One region of the Variovorax sp. S12S4 genome, then DNA from elsewhere that is predicted to be linked to it. Evidence: riboswitches for the same ligand, from Rfam matches in the RefSeq annotation. Region 1 holds a riboswitch; each other region holds the start of a gene.
What was found. A riboswitch is a leader RNA that binds a small molecule or an ion and turns the genes downstream of it on or off. The one in region 1 is predicted to bind glycine.
Positions count from the first base shown of each region.

Region 1 (4,559 bases):
CAAGCACAAAGCGTGCATAGCCGCACCAGGTGGTCTCGCCGCCGGCCACCGCGTGATACAGGCCGGCTTTGGAAGGGTCTTGCAAAGTGGCACGAATCGCATGCGCCGTGACATCGGCCAGCAGTTCGGCACCTGTCGGGGCGCCAAATTGGTCGTCGATGACGGTCAGCTTGTCGCGCTCCTTGGCAAGCCGCAACATGGTCTTGGCGAAGTTGCCGCCGCGCGCGGCAAACACCCAGCTGGTGCGAAAGATCAGGTGCTTGGCGCAGTGCTTGGCCACCAACTGTTCGCCTTCGAGCTTGGTGCGGCCATACACACTGAGTGGGCCGGTGGCATCGTCTTCTTGCCAAGGCTTGCTGCCGCTGCCATCGAACACGTAGTCGGTGGAGTAATGCACCATGAGTGCACCGATCTGCCCGGCGGCTTCGGCCACCACGCCGGGCGAAGTGGCGTTGAGCTTGCGCGCGAAGTCGGGCTCGCTCTCGGCTTTGTCCACGGCCGTGTGAGCCGCGGCATTGACGATCACGTCAGGCCGCACCTTGAGCACAGTCTCGGCCAACTGGTCGGGACGGCTGAAGTCGGCGTTGAAGTCGGTGCTGTCGAAATCGAGCGCCACCAGTTCGCCCAGCGGCGCGAGGCTGCGCTGCAACTCCCAGCCGACCTGTCCGCCCTTGCCCAGCAGCAGCAGCTTCATGCGGTGGCCTTGGCCGCGGGTGCGGCGTCGTATTGCTTCTCGACCCATGCGCGGTACGCGCCGCTTTGCACGTTGCGCACCCATTCGGCGTTCGCGAGGTACCACTCGACGGTCTTGCGGATGCCGGTGTCGAAGGTTTCGGCGGGCTTCCAGCCCAGCTCACGCTCCAGCTTGCGTGCATCGATCGCGTAGCGCCGGTCGTGGCCGGGGCGGTCGGTAACGTAGCTGATCTGTTCCTTGTACGGTTTGCCATCGGCGCGCGGGCGCAGTTCGTCGAGCAGCGCGCACACGGTGTTCACGATCTCGATGTTGGGCTTCTCGTTCCAGCCACCGACGTTGTACGTCTCGCCGAGCTTGCCGGCCTCGAGCACGCGGCGAATGGCGCTGCAGTGGTCCTTCACATAGAGCCAGTCGCGCACCTGCATGCCGTCGCCGTACACCGGCAAGGGCTTGCCAGCCAGGGCGTTGACGATCATCAGGGGATGAGCTTCTCGGGGAAGTGGAACGGCCCGTAGTTGTTGGAGCAGTTGGTGGTGACCACCGGCAGGCCGTAGGTGTGGTGCCAGGCGCGCACGAGATGGTCGCTGGCGGCCTTGCTGGCTGAGTAGGGGCTGTTGGGCTCGTACTTGTTCTCTTCGGTAAAGGCGGGGTCGGTCTTGGAGAGCGAGCCGTAGACCTCGTCGGTCGACACGTGAAGGAAGCGGAAGGCAGACTTTTGCTCAGCCGGCAGTGCGCTCCAGTAGCCGCGCACCGACTCGAGCAGGCGAAAGGTGCCGAGCACGTTGGTTTGCACGAAGTCTTCGGGGCCATGGATAGAGCGATCCACGTGCGATTCCGCGGCAAAATTCACGATAGCGCGTGGCTTGTGCTCGGCCAACAGGCGATCGACCAAAGCGCTGTCGCCGATGTCGCCCTGCACGAAGATGTGGTTCGGGTTGCCGTTGAGCGAGCCGAGCGTCTCGAGGTTGCCCGCATAGGTCAGCTTGTCGAGATTCACGATGGACTCGTTGCTCTGCGCCAGCCAGTCGAGTACGAAGTTGGCGCCAATGAAGCCCGCGCCGCCGGTTACCAGGATCATGAGTCTCCCCGAAGTTTCGAATCAATGACAATTATCCCATTGGTCGAATTGTCAAAAATCCATGGTCGGCTCTTCGCGGTCCCAGCCTACAATGGCGTTAATGCAGGAGAGCGAGTAGTTCTTTTTACTACTCCACCGAAGGCGCAAACTCCCATAAACGCTCAGGTCGGCCGAACGAAACCGTTGAAGTTCTTTCAAAGAGTTTCGTGGCATGTACTGCACCAACTGACACGCCGTCTGGAGAGCCATCACCTTGCGTGATGCACCGAAGGAGCAAACCCGTTGCGGGCGCAGCGGGTGAATCTCTCAGGTACCGAGGACAGGGGGAGCGGCAACTTGTGACGGTGGTCGTCCGGTTGTTTGCTATTTATTCGATAGCAACCTCGCCCGCGGTTCAAGCGCTTCAACCTCAAAGGTACTTGAAATGCGCGTGATCGTTCTTGGCGCCGGCTTGCTCGGCGTGACCTCGGCTTACTACCTCCAGCAACTCGGCCACGAAGTAACCGTCATCGACCGGCAGGCCACCCCCGCCGCCGAGACCAGTTTTGCCAACGGCGGGCAGATCTCCGTCAGCCATGCCGAACCCTGGGCCAATCCGAGCGCACCGCTCAAGGTGCTGCAGTGGTTGGGCAAGGAAGACGCCCCGCTGCTCTTTCGCATTCGCGCGGACATGCGCCAATGGCTCTGGGGCTTGCAGTTCCTGCGCGAATGCACCCCCGGCCGCACGAAGCACAACATCGAGCAGATCGTGCGCCTGGGCACCTACAGCCGCGAAGTGCTGCAGCAATTGCGGCGCGACACCGGCATCGCCTACGACCAGCGCACGCAAGGCATCCTGCACTTCTATACGACGCAGAAAGAGTTCGACAGCGCTCTTGCGCCCGCCGAGCAGATGCGCGCACTCGGCTGCGAACGGCAAGTCATCTCCGCGGATGAGGCAGTGAAGATCGAGCCCGCCCTGGCCCACATCCGTTCGCAATTGGCCGGCGCCACTTACACGGCAGAAGACGAATCCGGCGACGCCAACCTCTTCGCACGCGAAATGGCACGCCTTGCGACAGCAGCCGGCGTGAAGTTCCTCATGAGCCACACGGTGACTGCGCTGCGCGAAGCGGGCGGCAGCATCGACCACGTGGAAGCTACCGACAGCGAAGGCCGCTTCCAACGCATTCGCGGCGACGCCTTCGTGCTTGCGATGGGCTCATTGAGTCCGCTGTATGCCGCGCCGCTGGGCATTCGCCTGCCGATCTATCCGGCCAAAGGCTATTCGGTCACGCTGCCAGTCAAAGACGCGACGAAGGCGCACCAGGTTTCGCTGACCGACGACGAGTTCAAGCTGGTGTTCTCGCGCTATACGTCGGCCTCCGGCGACCGCCTGCGCATTGCCGGCACGGCCGAGCTCAATGGCTACGACCGCGACTTGAACCGCGTGCGCTGCGAAGCGATCGTGCGGCGCGTTGAACAGCTCTTCCCCGGCGCCGGCGACACCACGCAGGCGCAGTTCTGGACCGGCCTGCGCCCCGCGACGCCGAGCAATGTGCCTTTGATCGGCAAGACGAAGCTGCCCAACCTGTACCTGAACACCGGGCACGGCACGCTCGGCTGGACGCATGCGTGCGGCTCGGGCAAGTCGGTGGCGCGGATCGTGAGCGGGCTTGCACCCGAAGTCGATTTTGCGTTTGCCGGCATGCCTACGCCAGCAGCGCGCCTGCTCCAGCCGGCCTGATCTGGCCGTGGCGGCGGTCAGTCGTTGCCGGTAAACACCGTCAACACCCCCGTATACCCATACAAGTGGTGCCGGGCAATCTCCCCCGCCGCAAAGAAACCGACCAGCGGCACGTCGCCCAGCGCGTGCCGCACGATCTGCAACTCGGCGCCCGGTGCGCCGAAGTGTGGCCCGCCGCGCCCCGAGCAGCTCACGTACACGGCACCCGCGATGCGGCGCGCCGGGTGCGGCGCTGCTTCGGCCTCCCCGGCCGCCACCGCGCGCGCGGTGGCCAGGGTCTGTTCTTCGGGCTCCAGTTCTTCGCGGATTTCCGCGCAGATGCGCATCAGGTCGGCGCGTGCGGCCTGTGCATTGCGCCGACAAAAGGTCAGGCGCATGCCGGCCTCGGCCACGTCGGCAATGGCGATGCCGCGCCGCGTCGGGTCCAGCCCGATGATGTGGCGCACCAGCACGTCGGCGCCCAGGTCGCCGGTGCGGCGGATGCCGTCGCTGCCCGCATCCGCCAGGCCCACCAGGGTGGCGCGCACGGCGTCGATGGCTTCCTGCGGGCGCTCAAGTGACACCTGCAGGTCGGCCAGCAGCACGTCGAGTGCGGGCTCGCCATCGAGCTTGAGCAGCAGGTTGCCGTCGGCCTCGGTGATCTCGCGCTCGCGCCCCGCGCCGGAGCGCAGCGGCTGGCAGCCTTGCGTAACGCGCGACACCAGCCGCACGCCCTCGCCGAACACCACGCCCGACAAGCCACCCGAGAACACGCCGCCCGCAGCGCCGTGGCCGCGGATGTTTCCGTTGCCGCCGACCGCAAACTGCAAGGCGCCCGCACGGCCTGACGAGAGGCCGCCGAACAGATAGCCGGTGTCGGTGCGGCCCGCCATCTCGCCGATCAATTCGGTGAGATCGGGGGTGGCCGGGTCCGCATGCACCAGCGCCGTATGCGCCTCGAAACCGCTCATTTCCGAGTTGCCCAGTGGAGCCACGCCGGAGAACACACGATATTGGTCGCTCGGCAGCGCGCAGAGCATCAGGCTCAGGCCGGGCTCGTCGAAGTATTCGGCATTGTTGGC
Region 1 covers NZ_JALPKR020000002.1:2,481,687-2,486,245, reverse strand. Annotated here, with positions in the region: gene rfbD (dTDP-4-dehydrorhamnose reductase) at 1-694, opposite strand, end outside; partial or broken gene rfbB (dTDP-glucose 4,6-dehydratase) at 691-1,772, opposite strand; glycine riboswitch at 1,866-1,965, shown strand; glycine riboswitch at 2,000-2,105, shown strand; gene M0765_RS12150 (D-amino acid dehydrogenase) at 2,197-3,498, shown strand; gene M0765_RS12145 (FIST signal transduction protein) at 3,516-4,559, opposite strand, start outside.

Region 2 (4,559 bases), 3.1 Mb from region 1:
TGTCCGCGTCCCATTCGCCCGGCGGCGCGAGCAGGGTGAGCGCGAGCAGGTCGGCGGCCACGCAGAAGGCGGCGTCGCACTGGTGCGCATGGCCCGCGAGCGGGCGCAGGTCATGCACGTGGCCGGTGGTGGCAGGGTACTGCGCGAGCACGCCGAAGAATTCGCAGCTCGCCATCAAGTGCGGCAGCGTCTCCGACACGGTGCTCACTTTCACCTCGATGCCCAGCGGCGCGGCGCGCGTCTTGATGACCTCGATGGTCTGCGGGTGGCAGTCGCCCGACACCAGGAACACGTTGCTCTTGCTCTTCACGCTGCGCTTGGCGAGCGTCATCGCCTCGGCGGCGGCTGTGGCTTCGTCGAGCATCGAGGCGTTGGCGATGGCCATGCCCGTCAGGTCGCACACCATGGTCTGGAAGTTGAGCAGGGCTTCCATGCGGCCCTGCGAAATCTCGGCCTGGTAGGGCGTGTAGGCGGTGTACCAGGCGGGGTTCTCGAGCACGTTGCGCAAGATCACACCCGGTGTGTGCGTGCCGTAGTAGCCCTGGCCGATGAAGCTCTTGAACACCTTGTTCTTCGCCGCAATGGCCTTCAGTTCGGCCAGCGCGTCCGCCTCGGCCACCGGCGCGGGCAGCCGCATCGGCTTGGCGCGTCGAATGGCCGCGGGCACGATGCCGTCGATGAGCTCCGCCCGCGTTTCCGAGCCGATCACCGGCAGCATGCGCGCCTCGTCTTCCGCATCGATGCCGATGTGGCGGGCGAGAAATTCTTCGGCGTTCTCTAGTTGTTGCAGGGAAGGCTGGGCGGGAATCGGCATGGCGGTAAAGGCTCGGGGAATGAGGAAGGGCGGCTGAAGAACCCGGCGGATCAGGATTCGGCGGCGAACTTGTCGTAGCTGGCGGCGTCGAGCAGCGCGTCGAGTTGCGACGGTTCGCTGAGCTTGACCTTGAAGAACCAGCCGGCGGCCAGCGGGTCGGTGTTGGCGAGCGAGGGATCGGCGCGGAGCGCTTCGTTCACTTCGGTGATCTCGCCCGACACGGGCATGAACACATCGGCCGCGGCCTTGACCGATTCGACGACACCGGCCACTTCACCTTGCGCAAAGGTCTTGCCCACTTCGGGCAGATCGACAAAGACCACGTCGCCCAGCGCATCCTGTGCGTGAACGGTAATGCCGACTGTAGCAGCGTCGCCTTCGGCCGAGACCCATTCGTGGTCCTTGGTGTACTTGATGCTCATGGTGAAAAACTCCTCGTGGAAAAAAATGATCTGATTCAGGCAGCGCAGAGCCTAGCCGCGGTAGTAGCGCGTCGGCACGAAAGGCAGGGTCGAGACTTCCATCGGCACCGGCTTGCCGCGCACGATCGCCTGCACGCGCGTGCCAGGCTCTGAAAACGCGGTGGCCACGTAGCCCATGGCAACCGGGCGATCGGCCGTCGGGCCGAGCAGGCCGCTGGTCACAATGCCGATGTCCCGGCCTTCGAAAGATTGCAGGAGCGTGCCGTCGCGTACCGGAACGCGTTCCAGCGCCACAAGGCCGACGCGCTTGCGCTTCAGGGTGTCGTGGTCGGTGCGGCCCGCGGCGCCGGCCGTAGCGGCGGCCAGTTGCGCCAGCACCTTGGCCGCACCCGGAAAGCCGCCTTCGCGCGCGCCGCCCGTGCGGCGCACCTTCTGGATCGCCCAGTTGAGCGAGGCCTCGACTGGCGTGGTGGTGGTGTCGATGTCGTTGCCGTACAGGCAGAGCCCGGCTTCGAGCCGTAGCGAATTGCGCGCGCCCAGGCCGACGGGCTTGACCTCGGGCTGCGCCAGCAGCAGGCGGGCGAGGGCGTCGGCATCCTTGCCGGCGACCGAAATCTCGAAGCCGTCTTCGCCCGTGTAGCCGCTGCGCGTGGCAAAGGCCGGAATGCCGCCGATCTTCACCGCGCCGCCGGTCATGAACACAAAGCGCTCGATGCCGGGCGACAAGTGGGCCAGCACCGTGGCGGCCTGTGGGCCTTGCAGCGCGAGCAGTGCATGGTCGGGCATGGGCTGCACGTCGCAGCGCGCGCCGATTTTCTGCTGGATATGCGCGAGGTCGGCCACCTTGCAGGCGCCGTTCACGATCACGAAGATCGAGCCGTGCCCTTCGTTGAAGAACATCAGGTCGTCGAGGATGCCGCCTTCGTCGTTCAGCAGCAGCCCGTAGCGCTGCTTGCCCGGTGCAAGGTCGATCACGTCGACCGGCATCAGGGTTTCGAATGCGGCGGCGGCGTCGGGCCCCACCAGGCGCAACTGGCCCATGTGGGAAATGTCGAACAGGCCGGCCGCGTCGCGCGTGTGCTTGTGCTCGGCCATCAGGCCGGCGGGGTATTGCACCGGCATGGAGTAGCCGGCAAAAGGCACCATGCGGGCGCCCAGTTCCACATGCAGGTCGTGCAGGGGCGTCTTGAGCAATGGGGCGTCGGATGATGAAGCGGAAGCGGCCACGGGGCACTCCAAAGGGGCAGTCGAATTCCATGGCGCGAGCCATGGGCCACCCCTGCTGTCCGCTTTACCTGAGAGATTCGCCCCACGATCGGGGTTTGCTCCTTCGGTGGGCCGCCGCATCGCCAAGATGCAAGGGCCTCTCTCCAGCAAGGAAACGCCGGCATGCGCCAGCGCCTTGTCAGTCCTTTTGCCTGAGCGTTCGGGAAACCCCTGCGCCTTCGGCGGCCTCGCGTGGCGAGGCTCTCTCCTGACCCTTCGAAGTGTAGTGGATCGCGGAAGGCCTCAGTGCACGGTTTCCGAAGCGGGCGGCAGCAACCTTTCGATACGCTCGCGCAGCGATTCGGCCCGCTCGGCGCCCGCGGCTTTCTCGACTTCATTGAGCATCAGCGCGGCAATCGTCAGCATGGCGTCGCGGTCGCGGGCTTCGCGTAGCGCATCGCGCATCTGCAGCGCAAACTTGGGATCGCGCCGCACGAACATGCGCTCGCAGATGTCGAACAGGAACATGCGCGTGGTGGCCAGGGAACGTTTGCCGTCGAAGTTGTCGGTCGAGGTCTCTACACGGATGGGCTCCGCCGCAGGAGCCGGAATCGGCGTGTGTGCCGGGCCCGCCGAAACGGGTGGGGCGGCTTTGGGCTCGGCGACCTGCGCGTCGTGCAGGTACCCGCGGTTCATGAGCGCCCGCAGCGTCTGTTCGGCTTCGTCGCGGCTCGCGAACAGCGGGCTGAAGTCGGTCAGCGAACGCCGGCCGTCGGCCATCAGCAGCAATGCGCGCTCGCGCTGGCTGAGCGTGCGTTGCCCGCCTTGCAGTTCGTCGCGTGCCTTGTCGGTCTTGGTGGGAAACATGGCGCCACAGCTTTCGGAATCGAAGGCTGCAGCATCGTTGGGGCTGGTGACATCTTTGTGAAACGTTTGCCTTACAGGGGCATTTGCCGCATAAAAAAGGCAGCCCGCGAAGGCTGCCCGTTTTCTCTCTGGTTTTTGCGTCGCCTGCTACTTGGCGTACACCAGGTCGCGCAGCGCGAGCGATATCCAAGGCACGTAGGTAATCACCATCAGGCAGGCCAGGATCACCAGCACGAAGGGAATGAGGTACTTCACGATGCGGTCGAGCGAGATGCGGGCCACCGTGCACGCCGCGAACAGGTTCACGCCGAAGGGCGGCGTGATCATGCCGAGCGCGAGGTTCACCACCATGATGAGCCCGAAATGAACCGGGTCGACACCGAAGTGCACCGCCACCGGTGCCAGGATGGGCGCGAGCACGATGATGGCCGCGCTGGTCTCGATGAACATGCCGATGATGAACAGCGCCGCGTTCACGCCCAAAAGGAACATGGCCGGCGACTTCAGCACTTCCTGCAGCCAATGGCCGATGGCGTCCGGCACGCCCGCGCGCGTGATCAGGAAGGCGAACAGGCCCGCATTGGCGATGATGAACATGATCACCGCCGACGACAGCACCGACTTCCGCAGGATGAGGTACAGGTCCTTGAGCTTGATCTCCCGGTAGATCACCATGCCGACCACCAGCGCATAGAACACCGCCACCGCCGAAGCCTCGGTGGGCGTGAAGATGCCGCCGTAGATGCCGCCCAGGATGATTACCGGCATCAGCAGTGCCCAGCCGGCCTGCCAGGTCGCCTTGCCGAAGGACATGCGGCCGTCGCCGTCGTTCTTGCCCCAGCCCTTCCACTTGCAATACACCCAGACGAACAGCATCAGCGCCAGGCTGATGAGAATGCCGGGGCCGAAGCCCGCAATGAACAGCTCGCCGATGGACACTTCGGCGCTCACGCCGTACAGAATCATCGGAATGGAAGGCGGAATGATCACGCCCAGCTCGGCGCTGGTGGCCTGAAGCGCCGCCGCGTACGCGGTGGGGTAGCCGTGCTTGATGAGCGCCGGAATCAGGATGGCGCCGATGGCAAAGGTGGTGGCCACCGAAGAGCCCGACACCGCCGCAAAGATCATGCAGGTGAGCACGCAGGTCATCGGCAGGCCGCCCTGCACACCGCCCACAATGCTCTTGGCAAATTCGACCAGCCGGCGCGAGATGCCGCCGGTTTCCATCAGGTTGCCGGCCAGGATGAAGA
Region 2 covers NZ_JALPKR020000002.1:5,601,791-5,606,349, reverse strand. Annotated here, with positions in the region: gene gcvP (aminomethyl-transferring glycine dehydrogenase) at 1-814, opposite strand, end outside; gene gcvH (glycine cleavage system protein GcvH) at 865-1,236, opposite strand; gene gcvT (glycine cleavage system aminomethyltransferase GcvT) at 1,288-2,430, opposite strand; glycine riboswitch at 2,509-2,620, opposite strand; glycine riboswitch at 2,633-2,723, opposite strand; gene M0765_RS27455 (hypothetical protein) at 2,746-3,309, opposite strand; gene M0765_RS27450 (TRAP transporter large permease) at 3,457-4,559, opposite strand, start outside.
Region 2: it holds a riboswitch for glycine, as region 1 does, so the genes downstream of both, gcvT (glycine cleavage system aminomethyltransferase GcvT) here and M0765_RS12150 (D-amino acid dehydrogenase) in region 1, are expected to answer to the same signal.

Region 3 (4,559 bases), 800 kb from region 1:
GCGGGTGCGCGGCTACGCCATGATCGACGAAGTCTTCGCGCCCGGCATGGCCGCCATGGCGGCGCCGGTGTTCCGCCGCAAGGAAGTGATCGGCGTCATCAGCATTGCCGGGCCGCGCACGCGCCTTGGCAGCGAGCGCATGCATGAGCTGGCGCCCGCGCTGCTGGCCGCAACGGCCGAGCTCGGGCCGATCAGCAACGCGTCGAGCCTGTTCGGCCGCCCTTCGCTGGGCAAGGGCTGAGCGGCGCGACCCGGCTTGCCAGACCCGGCTTCTCAGTAAGGCGGCGCCTTGCGCGCCCGCTGCTCGCGCGCGGCGTCGGTCCACCACGCGAGGTCGTCGGCAAAGCGGCCGAATGAGCGCTGGAGAGATTCGCCCGCACTGCCCGTGGGCTTGCCGTCCGCGTCGAGCGTTTGCGAGATCGGCCCGACGGCGAGCGTGCTCGAGACGACGACCATGCCCATCTCCGACAGGATCGAATGCCACACGGTGCCCGAGCGCACGCCTGAAAACCGGCCGGCCGAATAGCTGGCAACGGCAGCAGGCCGCCAGAACCATTCTTCTAGGAAGTGGTCGGTGAGGTTCTTCAGGCCGGGCTGCGGGCCCCAGTTGTATTCGCCCGTCACGAAGACGAAGGCGTCCGCGCCGCGGATCTTCTGCGCCAGCGCTTCCATGGGGGCGGGCGCGGTGCCCTTGGGGTACTCCTTGTACATGCGGTCGAGCATGGGCAGGCCCACCGCCTGCGCGTCGATCAGTTCGGCCTCGGCACCTCGCGCGCCGAGGCCCGCCACCAGGTAGTCGGCCAGGCGAATGCCCATGCGGTCCGACCTGTAGGAACCGTAGAACACCAGGATCTTGTCAGCCATTCGTCGCTCCGTTGTCGAGGCCGGGCGGCCACGGGGCGAAGGCTACAACATTGGCATGTCGGCGCATTTGGTAGCAGCATCTTTCGAATCCTCTGGCTACCATTCCGGCATGAACAAGCCGCCTGCTTTTTGCACTGCCGCCATGGTGCTTGCCGCATCGGCCGGCCATGTGTTCGCCGCTCCCTCGGCGCAGGTGCTCGATGCGGTCAAGAAGCCGCAGTCGGTCGATCCGGACTGGCGCGCCCGCCTGTGCGCATTGCTGCCGCAGCCTTGCGACCCGCATGCGCTGGGCTTGTACCGGCTGCGCGGCGCCGCGGCAAACAGCTTTGCAGTGCTCTCGGCCGAGCCGCTGGCCATGGCGCGCATCAGGCGCGACAAGGACGCGAAGACCTGGCAGATCGAGCGCCTGCACGACTTCAGCGCCTATGTGGCCGGCATGAAGAAAGACGCCGCAGCCGGCATGTCCGACACGCGCCTTTCGCTTGCGCCGGCACTCTATCCGCTGGCCGAAGGGCAATGGGCCATGGCCGTGCTGCAGACCGTGTCCGAGATGTATTCGGGCGGCGGCGCCTCGTTCAGCAAGGCCGACTTCGTGCCGCTGGACGACACCCGGGCCGTCCACGAGGGCATTCCTTTTTCTTGCTCGAAGATGATCCGCGCCTGCTTCAGCGAAAAGGAATACAAGAGTTCGAAGCATTGCCACGACGAGAGCAACGGCAGCCTTCGCATTGCCTACGAAGAACCCAACAAGCCGCGCGGACCCTACAGCTGGCAATACACGTGGCTGCAGAGCGAGTGGCCCGCCAACACACCCGCCAGCGGCACCACCACCACGCGTCTTCACTTCACCGCCAAGACCACCGAAAGGGTGAGCTTCTGCGGCGGACCGCAGTAGCTTCGGTGCGCGTTTCCATCCGCGTGCGCCCCTGTGCGCACGCGCCCGAGTGGCACGCATTCTGCTTAGAAGAAACCATCCAGGAGAAATGCCGGCTCGGTGCTTCGAGTTAGTGCATTACCGAAGGCGACAGCCCGTAACGCTCAGGTCCCCAGACTGGATGAATGACTAACGCTGGAGAGCGCTGCCCGGCGTCCTGAACAAAAGGACTCCGAGGGCGGCCGCCGAAGGGGCAAGCCATGCGCGATGAGCGTGCATGGTGAATCTCTCAGGCCAAAGGACAGCAGGGGCATCTCGCGCAGTGCGCGGGGTGGCCTTGCGCGCTTCCGGAGCCTTCTTCTTCATGACCTTTGCCAGAGCGCACCGCGCATCGTTCCCTTCTTCATCGGGTGTGCCGAGGCCTGCGCACGCACGCAGGCGCCTGCCCGAATCGCCCCCGTTTTTCGCTGACTTTCCTCACGATTTTTTCAACCGGAGAACCGAAGATGCTGTCGAAACGAAACCTGAAAGCCGTTGTCGTGGGCGCCATGCTCGCTATTGGCGTTGCAAGCGCGTTCGCACAAGAAGCGGGCAAGGTGCTGCGGGTGGTGCCCCAGTCCGATCTGAAGATTCTCGATCCGATCTGGACCACCGCGTTCATTACGCGCAACCATGGCTATGCCGTGTACGACACGCTGTTCGGTGTGGACGAGCAGGGCAAGGTCAAGCCGCAGATGGTCGACAAGTACACCACCAGCGCCGACGGCAAGACCTGGACGTTCACGCTGCGCAAGGGCCTGGAATTTCATGACGGCAAGCCGGTGACCTCGGAAGACGTGCTGGCGTCGCTCAAGCGATGGGGCCAGCGCGACGGGCTGGGGCAGAAGATGTATGCGGCGCTCGACAAGGCCGAGGCCGTCGACGCCAACTCATTCAAGCTGGTTTTCAAGGACACCTTCGGCATGGTGCTGGACGCGCTGAGCAAGCCTTCGTCGAATCCGCCTTTCATCATGCCGGCGCGCGTGGCCGCCACGCCGCCCGACAAGCAGATCGACGACGCCACGGGATCGGGCCCCTACATCTTCAAGAAGGACGAGTACCGCCCCGGCGAGAAGATCGTGTACCTGAAGAACGCCAAATACGTGCCCCGCGCCGAAGCGCCCTCGGGCACGGCGGGCGGCAAGAACGTGTATGTGGACCGCATGGAATGGATCATCCTGAAGGATGCGCAAACGCAGGCCAATGCGCTTGCCAACGGCGAGGTCGACATGATCGAGTGGCTGCCGCCCGAGCAGTACACGGCGCTGAAGGGCAACACGTCCATCACGGTCGACAACCCGATTCCGAAGGGCTCGTTCGCGCTGCACCTGAACCACGTCATTCCGCCCTTCGACAACCCGAAGATCGCGCAGGCCGCCATCATGGCCATCAACCAGGAGGCGCTCATGCGCGCCCAGATGGTGCATAAGGAGCTCTACAACAGCTGCGCATCGGTGTACCCGTGCGGCACGATCTTCGCCAGCGACAAGACCGGCTACTTCACCGGCAAGCCGCAGTTCGAGAAAGCCAAGGCCCTGCTGAAGGATGCCGGCTACGACGGCAAGCCCGTGGTGCTGATGTACCCGGCCGACTTTGCACTGCTCAACAAGTTTCCGCCCGTGATGGCGCAGCTGCTGAAGCAGGCCGGCTTCAATGTCGACATGCAGTCGATGGACTGGCCCACGCTGGTGACGCGCCGCGCCAAGAAAGACCCGGTCGACAAGGGCGGCTGGAATCTCTTCATCACCGGCTGGGGCATTGCCGACAACATGAACCCGATGTTCTATGCGCCGCTCACGGGCAACGGCGAGAAGGGCTGGTTCGGCTGGGCCACCGACGAGAAGCTGGAGCAGCTGAAATCCGACTTCCTCGCGACGGCCGACGAACCCCGGCGCAAGGAGCTGGCCACGGCCATCCAGCAGCGCGTGTACGACACCGGCATCTACGCGCCCATCGGCGAATACAAGCCGCTCACCGCCTACCGCAAGGCTGCGGTGAGCGGCGTGGTGCGCTCGCCCGTTGCCGTGTTCTGGAACATCAAGAAGAACTGACGGGCGCTCTTTTCTGGAAACCCCATGCTGATCTTCCTTGCGCGCCGAATCCTGTCGACCGTGCCGGTGCTCGTCATCGTTGCGCTGATCGTGTTTCTCATGCTCCGGCTGGCGCCCGGCGATCCGGCGGCCGCCATCGTGGGCGACAGCGGCACCAGCGAGAACATCGCCAAGGTGCGCGAGCAACTGGGGTTGAACGAATCGCTCCCCGTGCAGTTCGTGCGCTGGAGCGGCCGCTTGCTGCAAGGCAACCTGGGCGAATCCTACTTCATGAAGAAGACGGTGGTGGAGCTCATCGGCCAGCGCATCGAGCCGACGGTGTCTCTCGCGGCGGTGACGCTGGTGGTCACCATCCTCGTCGCGGTGCCGCTCGGGGTTGTTGCCGCCTGGCGGCACGGCGGCTGGCTGGACCGCATGCTGATGGGCTTTTCGGTCATGGGCTTTTCCATACCGGCGTTCGTGATCGGCTATGTGCTCATCTGGATCTTTGCGCTGCACCTGCAGTGGCTGCCGGTGCAGGGCTACCAGCGGCTGAGCCAGGGGCCGCTGCCCTGGATCAAGCACCTCATCCTGCCGTCGATCACGCTGTCGATCATCTATGTAGCGCTGATTGCGCGCGTCACGCGTGCGGCCGTGGCCGAGGCCATGACCGAAGACTACATCCGCACTGCGCGCGCCAAGGGCATCTCAGAAAAACGTGTGCTCATGCGGCATGCGCTCGCCAATGCGGC
Region 3 covers NZ_JALPKR020000002.1:3,276,932-3,281,490, forward strand. Annotated here, with positions in the region: gene M0765_RS16165 (IclR family transcriptional regulator) at 1-241, shown strand, start outside; gene M0765_RS16170 (NADPH-dependent FMN reductase) at 274-864, opposite strand; gene M0765_RS16175 (hypothetical protein) at 974-1,759, shown strand; glycine riboswitch at 1,924-2,053, shown strand; gene M0765_RS16180 (ABC transporter substrate-binding protein) at 2,245-3,828, shown strand; gene M0765_RS16185 (ABC transporter permease) at 3,853-4,559, shown strand, end outside.
Region 3: it holds a riboswitch for glycine, as region 1 does, so the genes downstream of both, M0765_RS16180 (ABC transporter substrate-binding protein) here and M0765_RS12150 (D-amino acid dehydrogenase) in region 1, are expected to answer to the same signal.